DNA from 2 places in the Streptomyces sp. NPDC006798 genome. Region 1 is predicted to be linked to the other one. Evidence: riboswitches for the same ligand, from Rfam matches in the RefSeq annotation. Region 1 holds a riboswitch; the other holds the start of a gene.

Region 1 (5,284 bases):
TTCCTTGACCAGCTCGGCGCCGATCTTCTCGTACGGGTCCTCGAGCTCGATCTCCTTGGCGATGGAAACACCATCGTTGGTGATCGTGGGGGCGCCCCACTTCTTCTCGAGGACGACGTTACGGCCCTTGGGGCCAAGGGTGACCTTGACGGCGTCGGCGAGCTGGTTCATCCCGCGCTCGAGACCGCGCCGTGCCTCCTCGTCGAACGCGATGATCTTTGCCATGTGAAGTGTCCTCCACGGACTGGGTGGGAAGCTCTTTCGGACCGCGCCTGCGCCCGCGACGGACGGCCTGCCGTGCCGTGCGGCTCCATGCGCCACACGGTCGGCGGACCTCACCGACTCGGTCCTTCAGTAGCACTCTCACCCGGAGAGTGCTAACGCCAATGATTAGCACTCGACCCCCGAGAGTGCAAGCGCCTGTGGGTGGGGCAAGGGGGTACCGGCCAGTGGGGGACGGGGGGCCGCGGGGGCGCCGCAGGGCCGCCCGGGGCGGGAAAACGCGAGGGTCCGCACCCCGGCGAGCGGGGTGCGGACCCTGTTCGGTGCGTGCGTGCGCCGGTGACGCGTGCGCGCGGCGGACGGTCGGTCAGACCGCGAGCTTGACCATGTCGGCCTGCGGACCCTTCTGACCCTGCGAGATCTCGAACTCGACCCGCTGCCCCTCCTCCAGGGTGCGGTAGCCGTCCATCTGAATCGCGCTGTAGTGGACGAAAACATCCGCACCACCGTCGACCGCGATGAAGCCGTAGCCCTTCTCCGCGTTGAACCACTTGACGGTGCCCTGAGCCATGCCTAACTCCCCTATTACTGGCCCTTGCACAGGACCGCACCTCGCGGACCCTGGGTCAGACCTCACCGGACCTCACAGAGTGCGCCGGAACGCGTCGACCGCGGCTGAATGTATCTGCACAACTGCCCTCTGCAACAGGTCAATCGGACGAGAAATCCTGAAGGCTACTATCGGGTAATTGGCCTGAATTTATGGAATTCCGGGGCAAATCCGGCCGGACAAAAGGAACCTATGAGACAGAGCGATGCCAGACATTGGCTGCTTCTTATCGAGCCCGGGCGCATTCTCATACCTGGCCACTGATGCCGGATTGCGGGGCGTTCCCCAACTCTAGCGTGCTCAACCATGCAGAATGGCCCCCTCCGGATCTCTTACGGAGGGGGCCATTCCCATTACTGAGGGTCATGCGCCGGGGGGTTCAGGACACGGACCGTGTCCGGGGGCGTACGGCAGCGCGCGGGGCGCTCACCCCGGCGCGTTCCGTCCCCGGCGCGTCCGGCGGGCGGGTGCGCCCGGCCCCGTACGCCCGCCGGACGGGCGGGTTCGCGGGTTCAGCAGCCGCCGGCCACGGCGGGGATGATCGAGATCCCGGCGCCGTCGGGCGTGGCGGTCTCCAGGCCCTGCTCGAACCGGACGTCGTCGTCGTTGACGTAGACATTGACGAAGCGGCGCAGCTTGCCCTGGTCGTCGAGGACCCGGGCGGCGATCCCCGTGTGGTTCTTCTCCAGGTCGGCGATGACCTCGGCGAGGGTGGCGCCCTCGGCGGCCACCTCGGCCTTGCCGTCGGTGTAGGTGCGCAGGATGGTCGGGATGCGGACGCTGACGCTCATGGTGAGTGGGGCCTTCCTCGGACGGGAGCGGTACGGAAGCGGTACGGGGGAGTGGGGCGGGTCGCCCGGCGGCGTGGTCGGCCCGGGGCCGGGCCCGGGGGCCGGACCGGCCCGCGAACCGGCCCTGGACCGGCCCGCGACAGGTCGGGGCCGGCCGGGGACCGTCAGCCTGCCAGGCCCGCCTCGCGGAACGCGTCCAGGCTCGGCCGGATGACGGCGGTGGGCCCGGTGGTCGGGGAGACCGCGTCCAGCGTCTTCAGCCCGTCGCCGGTGTTGATGACGACGGTGGTCAGCGCCGGGTCGAGCACCCCGGCTGCCAGCAGCTTCTTCGCCACGCCCACGGTCACCCCGCCCGCGGTCTCGGCGAAGACGCCCTCGGTCCTGGCGAGCAGCTTGATCCCCTCGACCACCTGCTCGTCGGTGACGTCCTCCACCGCGCCGCCGGTGCGCCGGGCGATGTCGAGGACGTACGGCCCGTCGGCCGGGTTGCCGATGGCCAGCGACTTGACGATGGTGTCCGGCTTCACGGGGCGTACCACGTCGTGTCCGGCCTTGAAGGCGGCGGAGACCGGGGAGCAGCCCTCGGCCTGCGCGGCGAAGATCCGGTACGGCTTGTCCTCGACCAGTCCGAGGCCGATCAGCTCCTTGAGCCCCTTGTCGATCTTGGTGAGCTGGGAGCCGGAGGCGACCGGGATGACGATCTGGTCCGGGATCCGCCAGCCGAGCTGCTCGCAGATCTCGTACGCCAGGGTCTTGGAGCCCTCGGCGTAGTACGGCCGCAGATTGACGTTGGTGAAGCCCCAGCCCTCGCCGATCGGGTCGCCGATCAGCTCGGAGCAGAAACGGTTCACATCGTCGTACGTGCCCTCGATGCCGACCAGGTCGCCGCCGTAGACGGCGGCCATGACGACCTTGCCCTGCTCCAGGTCGTGCGGGATGAAGACGCAGGAGCGGAATCCGGCCCGGGCGGCGGCGGCGCCGACGGCGCCCGCGAGGTTGCCGGTGGAGGAGCAGGAGAGGGTGGTGAAGCCGAAGGCGCGGGCGGCCTCGACGGCGATCGCGACGACCCGGTCCTTGAAGGAGTGGGTCGGGTTGCCGGAGTCGTCCTTCACGTACAGCTCACCGGTGACGCCCAGCTCGGCGGCGAGCCGGTCGGCCTTGATCAGCTGGGTGAACCCGGGGTTCAGGTTCGGCTTGGTGGCCACGTCGGCGGGGACGGGCAGCAGCGGCGCGTACCGCCAGATGTTCTCCGGTCCGGCCTCGATCGCCTTCCGCAGCGCCTCCGGGTCACCGGCGGGCAGCTCGTACGCCACCTCCAGCGGGCCGAAACAGGCGGCACAGGCGAAGACGGGGCCGAGGGGGGTGCGCTCGCCGCACTCGCGACAGGAGAGGGCGACGGCGGTGCCGAGGTCCACCGGGGCGGTGTCGGCGGTGGTGGTGTGTGCGGTGCTTGCGACAGTCTGCGCAGCCATGGAGGCGAGGCCCTTTCTCCTCATCTTCCTCATGGCGCATCTCGCCATGAGACGGATTTGGCACCTTCCCGAGCCGGGAGCCTCGCGGCGCCCGCGCGCTGTGCGCGCCGCGGCGACGGAGACCGGCTGGAGGGTTGCCGGGGCTTCAACGGGCCGTATCCCTCTGCCCCTCTGGATGAGCGGTATTCGATTGTGGGACGCGGGACCCCGGCATGCGACCGGCGTACGCGTTGTTCAAGACTGTAACCGAAGGCCCGGAGGGTTGAGATAGTCGTCCGTACCGCGAGATGGATCACATGCCCCGGTCAGCGCCCCGGCGCGGGGCGGCCGGACGGACGGCCGGCGACGACGAGTGACGACGAGTGACTGAGGAGTAGGGCACGTGCTCGAAGAGGTAGAGCGCTGGCTGGCGACGCGTACCTGGTCGGCGGCGGACCGTCCGCCGTCCCGGCTGCTCGCCGCCAAGCGGTCGGCCAACCCGTCGCCGACGGTGAGCGTCGTACTGCCCGCGCTCGACGAGGAGGCCACGGTCGGGGACATCGTCACCGTCATCCGCCGTGAGCTGATGGAGCGGATCCCGCTCGTCGACGAGCTGGTGGTGATCGACTCCGGCTCGACCGACCGGACGGCACAGGTCGCGGCGGCGGCGGGCGCGCGGGTGGTGCACCGGGACGCGATCCTGCCCCGGATACCGGCCCTGCCCGGCAAGGGCGAGGTGCTGTGGCGGTCCCTGATGGTGACCCGGGGCGACATCGTCTGCTTCGTCGACGCGGATCTGCGGGACTTCTCGGCGGACTTCGTCTCCGGGATCGTCGGACCGCTGCTCACCGACCCCGATGTGCAGTTCGTGAAGGCGATGTACGACCGCCCGCTGGGGGAGGCCCCGGGGCAGGGCGGCCGGGTGACCGAGCTGGTGGCCCGCCCGCTGCTCAATCTGCACTGGCCGTCGCTGGCCGGGTTCGTCCAGCCGCTGGGCGGGGAGTACGCGGCCCGCCGCTCCCTGCTGGAGCGGCTGCCGTTCCCCGTGGGCTACGGGGTGGAGCTGGCGCTGCTGGTCGACGCGCTGCACACGGTGGGCCTGGACGCGCTGGCCCAGGTGGACGTCGGCTCCCGCAAACACCGCCACCAGGACGGCCGGGCGCTCGGCCGGATGGCGGCGGCGATCTACCGTACGGCGCAACTGCGACTCTCCCGGGGACATTTGGTCCGGCCGTCGCTGACCCAGTTCGACCGGGGCGAGCGGGGGTTCGTGCCGGTGACCCACGAGGTGGACACCGTGGAGCGCCCGCCGATGCGCGAGATCGGTGAGTATGCGGCGCGTCGCGCGGCATAAGGCGCACTTTTCCGGTAATCGGGGCTGAATATCCTATGTATGGTTTATGCCCGCATTGCCCAGCCCCGGAATCCGTCGTCGGCCGTGCCCGCCCCCGCCGCCGTTCCCGGCGCGGCCCGGCCCCGCGTGCCGAGGGTCGCCCGTATCCCGCACGGCCGGACGCCGTACCGGAGGCCGTCCGCCGGCCGCGGCCCCAGGGGCACCCGGGGCGCCCCGCCCCGGCGCCGCCGCCGGGGCCTGCGCCTCGCCGGGCTGCTCGCCCTCCTGGTCCTGGTCGTCGCGGCGGTCGCGGGCGCGGCGGCGCCCCAGGCCGGGGCGCCCCCGGGTGCGCGTAGCGGGACGGAGCCGGTCGCCGCGAGCGGTCCCGGCGGGACGGAGACCGCCGCCGCCTCCGCGTCCGCCCGTACGGCCGGGCAGGCCGGACCGGTCGCGGGGGCCGGTGAGACCGTCGCCGCCGGGGTGCCCGAGGCGCCCGGGCACGCCCCCACCCTCGCCCCCACCGGCCGGGACGAAGGGCCCGAACGCCTCTGGCTGCTCGGCGGCCTCGGGGTCGCCCTCGCCGCCGCCGGAGTGGTCGCCGTCGCCGCCGTACGCGGACGGCGTGAACCGCGCCACGACGGCCGAACGGACGTTTGACCCGGCGCGCGGAAGGCTAAGGCCACATCATGGTCCCCCAGCCCCCGGCCGGCCCGGCCGACGCCCACGCTCCCGCCCGCGCCCGTGTTCTCGTCGCCTCCAACCGGGGGCCCGTCTCGTACACCCTCCGTGACGACGGCGGACTCGACGCCAGACGGGGCGGCGGAGGCGTCGTCTCCGGGCTCTCCGCCATCGGCGCCCGCGACGACTCCCTCTGGGT
Region 2 (5,284 bases), on a different contig from region 1:
GCGGCGGCGCTGGCGTCCACGGCGGCGGCCGGGTTCTGTCACACCCTGCCCGCCTCGGCCAAGCCGGTGACCCTCTACTCCGACATACCGGATATCCCCACCTACACCCCTCGCGATCTGCTGCGGATGTCCGCCTTCCTCGCGCCGCTCACGGCCGCGCTGGTGCTGCTCTTCGCGGTGGCCGTCTGGCCGCTGGTCGGCGTGCCCGTCACCCCCTGAACCTCTTTCACCGCCAGAACCCTCACCTGGAGTTCCCACGATGCTGACCCGAATCGCCGTCGCCCCCAGCGGTTTCAAGGAGTCCCTCTCCGCCCAGTCCGCCGCCGAGGCCATCGCCGCGGGCGTCCGCCGGGTGATCCCCGACGCGGAGATCGACCTGATCCCGCTGGTCGACGGCGGCGAGGGCACCGCCGAGGCGCTGGCCGCCGCGTCCGGCGGACGGCTGGTCCGGCTGAACGCCACCGGCCCCACCGGCCGGCCCGTCGCCACCCACTTCGCGATGCTCGACAAGTACACGGCCGTGGTCGAGATGGCCGCCGTCGCCGGTCTGTCGCTGGTGCCCCGGGTCCTGCGCGACCCCGGCGCCACCACGACCTACGGCGTCGGTGAGCTGATCCGCGCCGCCCTCGACGAGGGCGCCCGGGAGATCCTGGTGGGCTGCGGCGACTCCGGCACCTCCGACGGCGGCGCCGGTGCCCTCCAGGCGCTGGGCGCCCGGCTGCTGGACGCGGACGGCGTGGAGCTGCCGTACGGCGGCGGCGAACTGCTGCGGCTCGACCGGATCGACGTCTCCGGCCTCGACCCCCGGCTGCGCAGGACCGACATCCGGGTCGCCTGCAACCCGTTCAACGTGCTCTGCGGGGAGCGGGGCGTCGCCCGGGTCTTCGGACCGCAGAAGGGCGCCACGCCCGAGCAGGTCGAACAGCTCTCGGCGGCGCTGGAGCACTGGGCGGACGTCCTCACCCGCGATCTGAAGGTCCGGGCCGATCTGTACGAGGGCCCGGGCACGGGCGCCTCCGGCGGCCTCGGCGCCGGGCTCGCGGCGCTCGGCGCGGCGCTGCTGCCCCGGTTCGAGGTGCTGCTCGACCATCTCGACCTCGACGCCCGGCTGGCCCGGGCCGATCTCGTCCTCACCGCGGAGGGGGCGCTGGACCACCAGACCACCCGCGGCAAGGTCCCGGCCGAGGTCGCCCGGCGCGCCAAGCGGTACGGGCGTCCCGTACTGGCCCTGGCGGGCACCATCGGGGAGGGCGCGCACCAGGTGCGGTCGGCCGGGGTGGACGCGTACAGCGCCATCCTGCCCGCGCCCGTCACCCTCTCCGAGGCGCTCGGCCGCGGCGGGGAGTTCCTCGCCGACGCGACCGAGCGGGCGCTGCGGATGGTGCTGATCGGGACCCGGATCCCGGAGCGTCAGCCGGTCGGCGCGGCGGCCGGACCCGTCGGGTCGGGCACACAGCGGCCGTCCTCGGTCCGGTAGTTCCACCGGGCGCCGTCCGTGACCAGCTCACGGACGGCCCGGACGAACCGCTCCACGTGCTCGTCGGGGGTACCGGCGCCGAAGCTCACCCGGATCGCGTTGAGGGACCGCTCCCCCGGCTCGGCCTCGGGGGCGCCGCACTCCCCCGGGTCCTGCGGGTCGCTGCCCAGCAGGGTACGGACCAGGGGGTGGGCGCAGAACAGTCCGTCCCGGACCCCGATGCCGTACTCGGCGGAGAGCGCGGCGGCGAAGTGCGAGCTGTTCCAGCCCTCCACCACGAACGAGATCACGCCGACCCGGGGGGCGTCGTCGCCGAACAGGGAGAGGACCTTGACCTCGGGCACCTCGGCGAGCCCGGCCCTGACCCGGGCCACCAGCGACTGCTCCCGCTCCACCAGACCGTCGAAACCGGCCTCGGTGAGGGCGCGGCAGGCGGCGGCGATCGCGTAGACGCCGATCACATTCGGCGAACCGGCCTCGTGGCGGGCGGCCGTGGTGTGCCACTCCACCTCGACCCCGCCGTCGGCCCGGCGGGCCACCTTGCGGGAGGCGCCGCCGCCCGCGAGATACGGCTCGGCGGCGGTCAGCCAGTCCGCGCGGCCCGCGAGCACCCCGGACCCGAAGGGGGCGTACAGCTTGTGCCCGGAGAAGGCGACCCAGTCCACGTCCAGCTCCTGGACCGACACCGGGTGGTGCGGCGCGAGCTGGGCCGCGTCCAGCACGATCCGGGCGCCGTGGGCGTGCGCGGCGGCGGCCAGCTCCCGTACCGGCCACAGCTCACCGGTCACATTGGACGCACCCGTCACACAGACCAGCGCCGGGCCGTACGGCTCCCGGTCCGCCAGCGCCCGCTCCAGGGTCGTCACGGCCTCGTCGGGGGTGCGCGGCGCGTTGAGATAGGTGACCCGGGCGTCCCGCCAGGGCAGCAGCGACGCGTGGTGCTCGGTCTCGAAGACGAACACCTGGCAGTCGGCGGGCAGCACGGCGGCCAGCAGATTGAGCGAGTCCGTGGTGGACCGGGTGAAGACGACCTGGTCGCTCTCCCGGCAGTCGAGGAACTCGGCGACCGTGCGGCGGCTGCTCTCGAAGAGGTCGGTGGAGAGCTGCGAGAGGTACCCGGCGCCCCGGTGGACACTGCCGTAGTACGGGGCGTACGCGGCGACGTCGTCCCACACCCGGCGCAGGGCGGGGGCGCTGGCTGCGTAGTCGAGGGCGGCGTACGTGACCTCGCCACCGGTGACCAGCGGCACGGTGACATCGGAGCCGAGGACGGCCAGCGGCTCGGTGGCGGCGGTGGAGCCGGTGGCGGTACAGGAGACGGCGGGCACGGATGCGGACATGACGGAACTCCCGGGCGGGGCAGGCGGAATGGAGGCATAAGGCTCCGTACGACACACGCCATGACACGGCCACACGCCCTGACGACGGGGCCGGGGGGTGGGTTAGCGGCGGGGTACGGAGGATGTGCGGGAAGAAGGGGCTTCGAGCCCTATCGCATTCGCTTGCTCACGAGACTGCTCCCTTGAGGACCAGGACCCCAGGGTGACGCAGGGGTCCGCGCTTGCCGCGGACCTCGCTGCCCACGGCCTGGTCTTCACCCGGGGCACCCCGCCACGGACGGAGGGTTGCCGGACAGCGGGCCGGGGCCGTAGTCGCTGTCGCTCATGACCTGCGCGAAACGGTATGCGACGCGGGCGACGGCCGCAAGCCTGTCCGCAATCCGGACGCGGAGTCCCTGCGGGGCGCCGCGGGGACGGGCGCGCCGTTTCGATGACCCTTGAGTGCCGACCTCGCCCCGTCTGTGGTTGCCCGCGCAGTTCCCCGCGCCCCTGGTTGCCCTCCTGATCGCCCTCACAGAAAGGCGGGTCCCCCTTTTCAGGGGCGGCGCCGGGGAGAGCCTTTAGGGACGCGGGGAACTGCGCGACCAGCCACCCACCGGCGCGCGGTCGCCCGACAACACCCGCCCGGCCGGGCGGAGGGCGTGGGCCTCACCCGGAGGGCCGAGGCGCTGGGGGTCCCCTCATCGCCGAAGCCATAGGTTGGGGGTCCCCCCGTCGCCGAAGGCACAGGGGGAGGAACTGCGCGACAAGCCACAGGCGGGCCGCGGGCGCGACTGATACACCGGCCCGGCAGGGCAGAGCGCCCCCGGAGAAAAGCTACGCGCGCGTCGTCGCGCGGACCCAGTTCTCCAGGGTGTTCGCCGCCGCGCCGGAGTCGAGGGACTCCGCCGCGCGCGCGATGCCCGCCGCGATCTGTTCCGTCAGCCCCGCGTCCGTCGGCGCCAGCGCCACCAGCGCCGCCGCCGCGTTGAGCAGGACGGCGTCCCGGACCGGGCCCCGCTCCCCGGCCAGCAGCCGCCGGGCGACATCCGCGTTGTACGACGCGTCCGCGCCTCGGAGCGCTTCGACGGGGACCAGGTCGATCCCCACGTCCCGGGGGTCGAAGGCCTCCTCGCGGACCGTGCCGTCGCGGACGATCCACACCCGGGACGTCGCGGTCGTGGTCAGCTCGTCCAGTCCGTCGTCGCCGCGGAACACCAGCGCCGACGAGCCCCGCTCGGCGAGCACCCCGGCCATGATGGGGGCCATCCGGGCGTCGGCGACCCCGGTGGCCTGGGCCTGGACGCGGGCGGGGTTGGTCAGCGGGCCGAGGAAGTTGAAGGTGGTGCGGATGCCGAGTTCCTTGCGCGCCGCGGCCACGTACCGCAGTGCCGGATGGAACTTGACCGCGAAGCAGAAGGTGATGCCCGCCTCGCCGGCGACCTCGGCCACCCGCCGGGGGGTCAGCTCCAGATTGACCCCGAGCTTCTCCAGTACGTCGGACGCCCCGGACGCGCTGGACGCGGCGCGGTTGCCGTGCTTGACGACCTTCGCGCCGGTCCCGGCGACGACGATCGACGCCATGGTGGAGATATTGACGGTCTTGGCGCCGTCGCCGCCGGTGCCGACGATATCGACGCTGGGGCCCGGTACCTCGATCAGATTGGCGTGCTCGTACATGGTGCGGACCAGGCCGGAGATCTCCGCGACCGTCTCGCCCTTGGCCCGCAGCGCGACCGCGAATCCGGCGATCTGGGCGTCGGTCGCCTCCCCGCTCAGGATCCGGTCCATCGCCCAGGCCGTGGCGTCGGCGCTCTGGTCGTGGTGGCCGAGCAGGGATTCGATGACGGCCGGCCAGGAGTGAGCCGCCACGCTGTCGCCGCCGACCGGGGTCACAACGTTCATGGTCCGCTCCTGGGGTCCATCGCGAATAGGGGGTACGCGTCCCACCCTATCCAGCCCCGGGCACGGCGAAGAGCCCCGTCCGGGCAGTGGACGGGGCTCTTGCCGTGGCGACGCTTCAGCGGTCAGTGCTTGCCGCTGGTGACCTCCTCGTGCTCACCGTGACCATGGCCGTGACCATGGGCGGCGGCGATCTCCTCGTACTCCTCGCGGGTGGCCTTGGGGATCTGGTTCCCCTCGCCGTAGTAGCCCTTGCTGAGCTTCGCGCGGAACTTCTGCGTACGCGAGATCTTCCGGCGGACGCCGTTCTCGTCGACCTCCGGGCCGACCTCGATCGGCTCGTGCTGGACGTGCGTGGTGAGGGTGTGCAGATCCGCCTGGCTGAGCGGCTCGTGCACCTCGATGAACTCACCGTGCGGCAGCCGCTTGATGATGCCGGACTCGCGTCCGTGCAGCACCTTCTCGCGGTCGCGGCGCTGGAGGCCGAGACAGATGCGCTTGGTGATGATGAACGCCAGGACCGGTCCGACGAAGAAGAAGATCCGGACGAACCAGGTGATGGAGTTGATCGACAGGTGGAAGTGGG

What was found. A riboswitch is a leader RNA that binds a small molecule or an ion and turns the genes downstream of it on or off. The one in region 1 is predicted to bind S-adenosylmethionine.
Region 2: another riboswitch for S-adenosylmethionine. It lies ahead of ABZ714_RS31450 (aminotransferase class V-fold PLP-dependent enzyme); the one in region 1 lies ahead of thrC (threonine synthase).

Annotation. Positions count from the first base shown of each region.
Region 1 is NZ_JBEYIS010000002.1:56,745-62,028, reverse strand. It holds gene groL (chaperonin GroEL) at 1-225, opposite strand, end outside; gene ABZ714_RS01440 (cold-shock protein) at 590-793, opposite strand; gene ABZ714_RS01435 (MoaD/ThiS family protein) at 1,345-1,623, opposite strand; gene thrC (threonine synthase) at 1,788-3,095, opposite strand; SAM riboswitch class I at 3,113-3,277, opposite strand; gene ABZ714_RS01425 (glucosyl-3-phosphoglycerate synthase) at 3,478-4,428, shown strand; gene ABZ714_RS01420 (hypothetical protein) at 4,468-5,064, shown strand; gene ABZ714_RS01415 (trehalose-6-phosphate synthase) at 5,094-5,284, shown strand, end outside.
Region 2 is NZ_JBEYIS010000070.1:14,412-19,695, reverse strand. It holds gene ABZ714_RS31460 (SLC13 family permease) at 1-219, shown strand, start outside; gene ABZ714_RS31455 (glycerate kinase) at 260-1,477, shown strand; gene ABZ714_RS31450 (aminotransferase class V-fold PLP-dependent enzyme) at 1,411-2,817, opposite strand; SAM riboswitch class IV at 3,030-3,147, opposite strand; gene trpD (anthranilate phosphoribosyltransferase) at 3,634-4,701, opposite strand; gene ABZ714_RS31440 (ubiquinol-cytochrome c reductase cytochrome b subunit) at 4,824-5,284, opposite strand, start outside.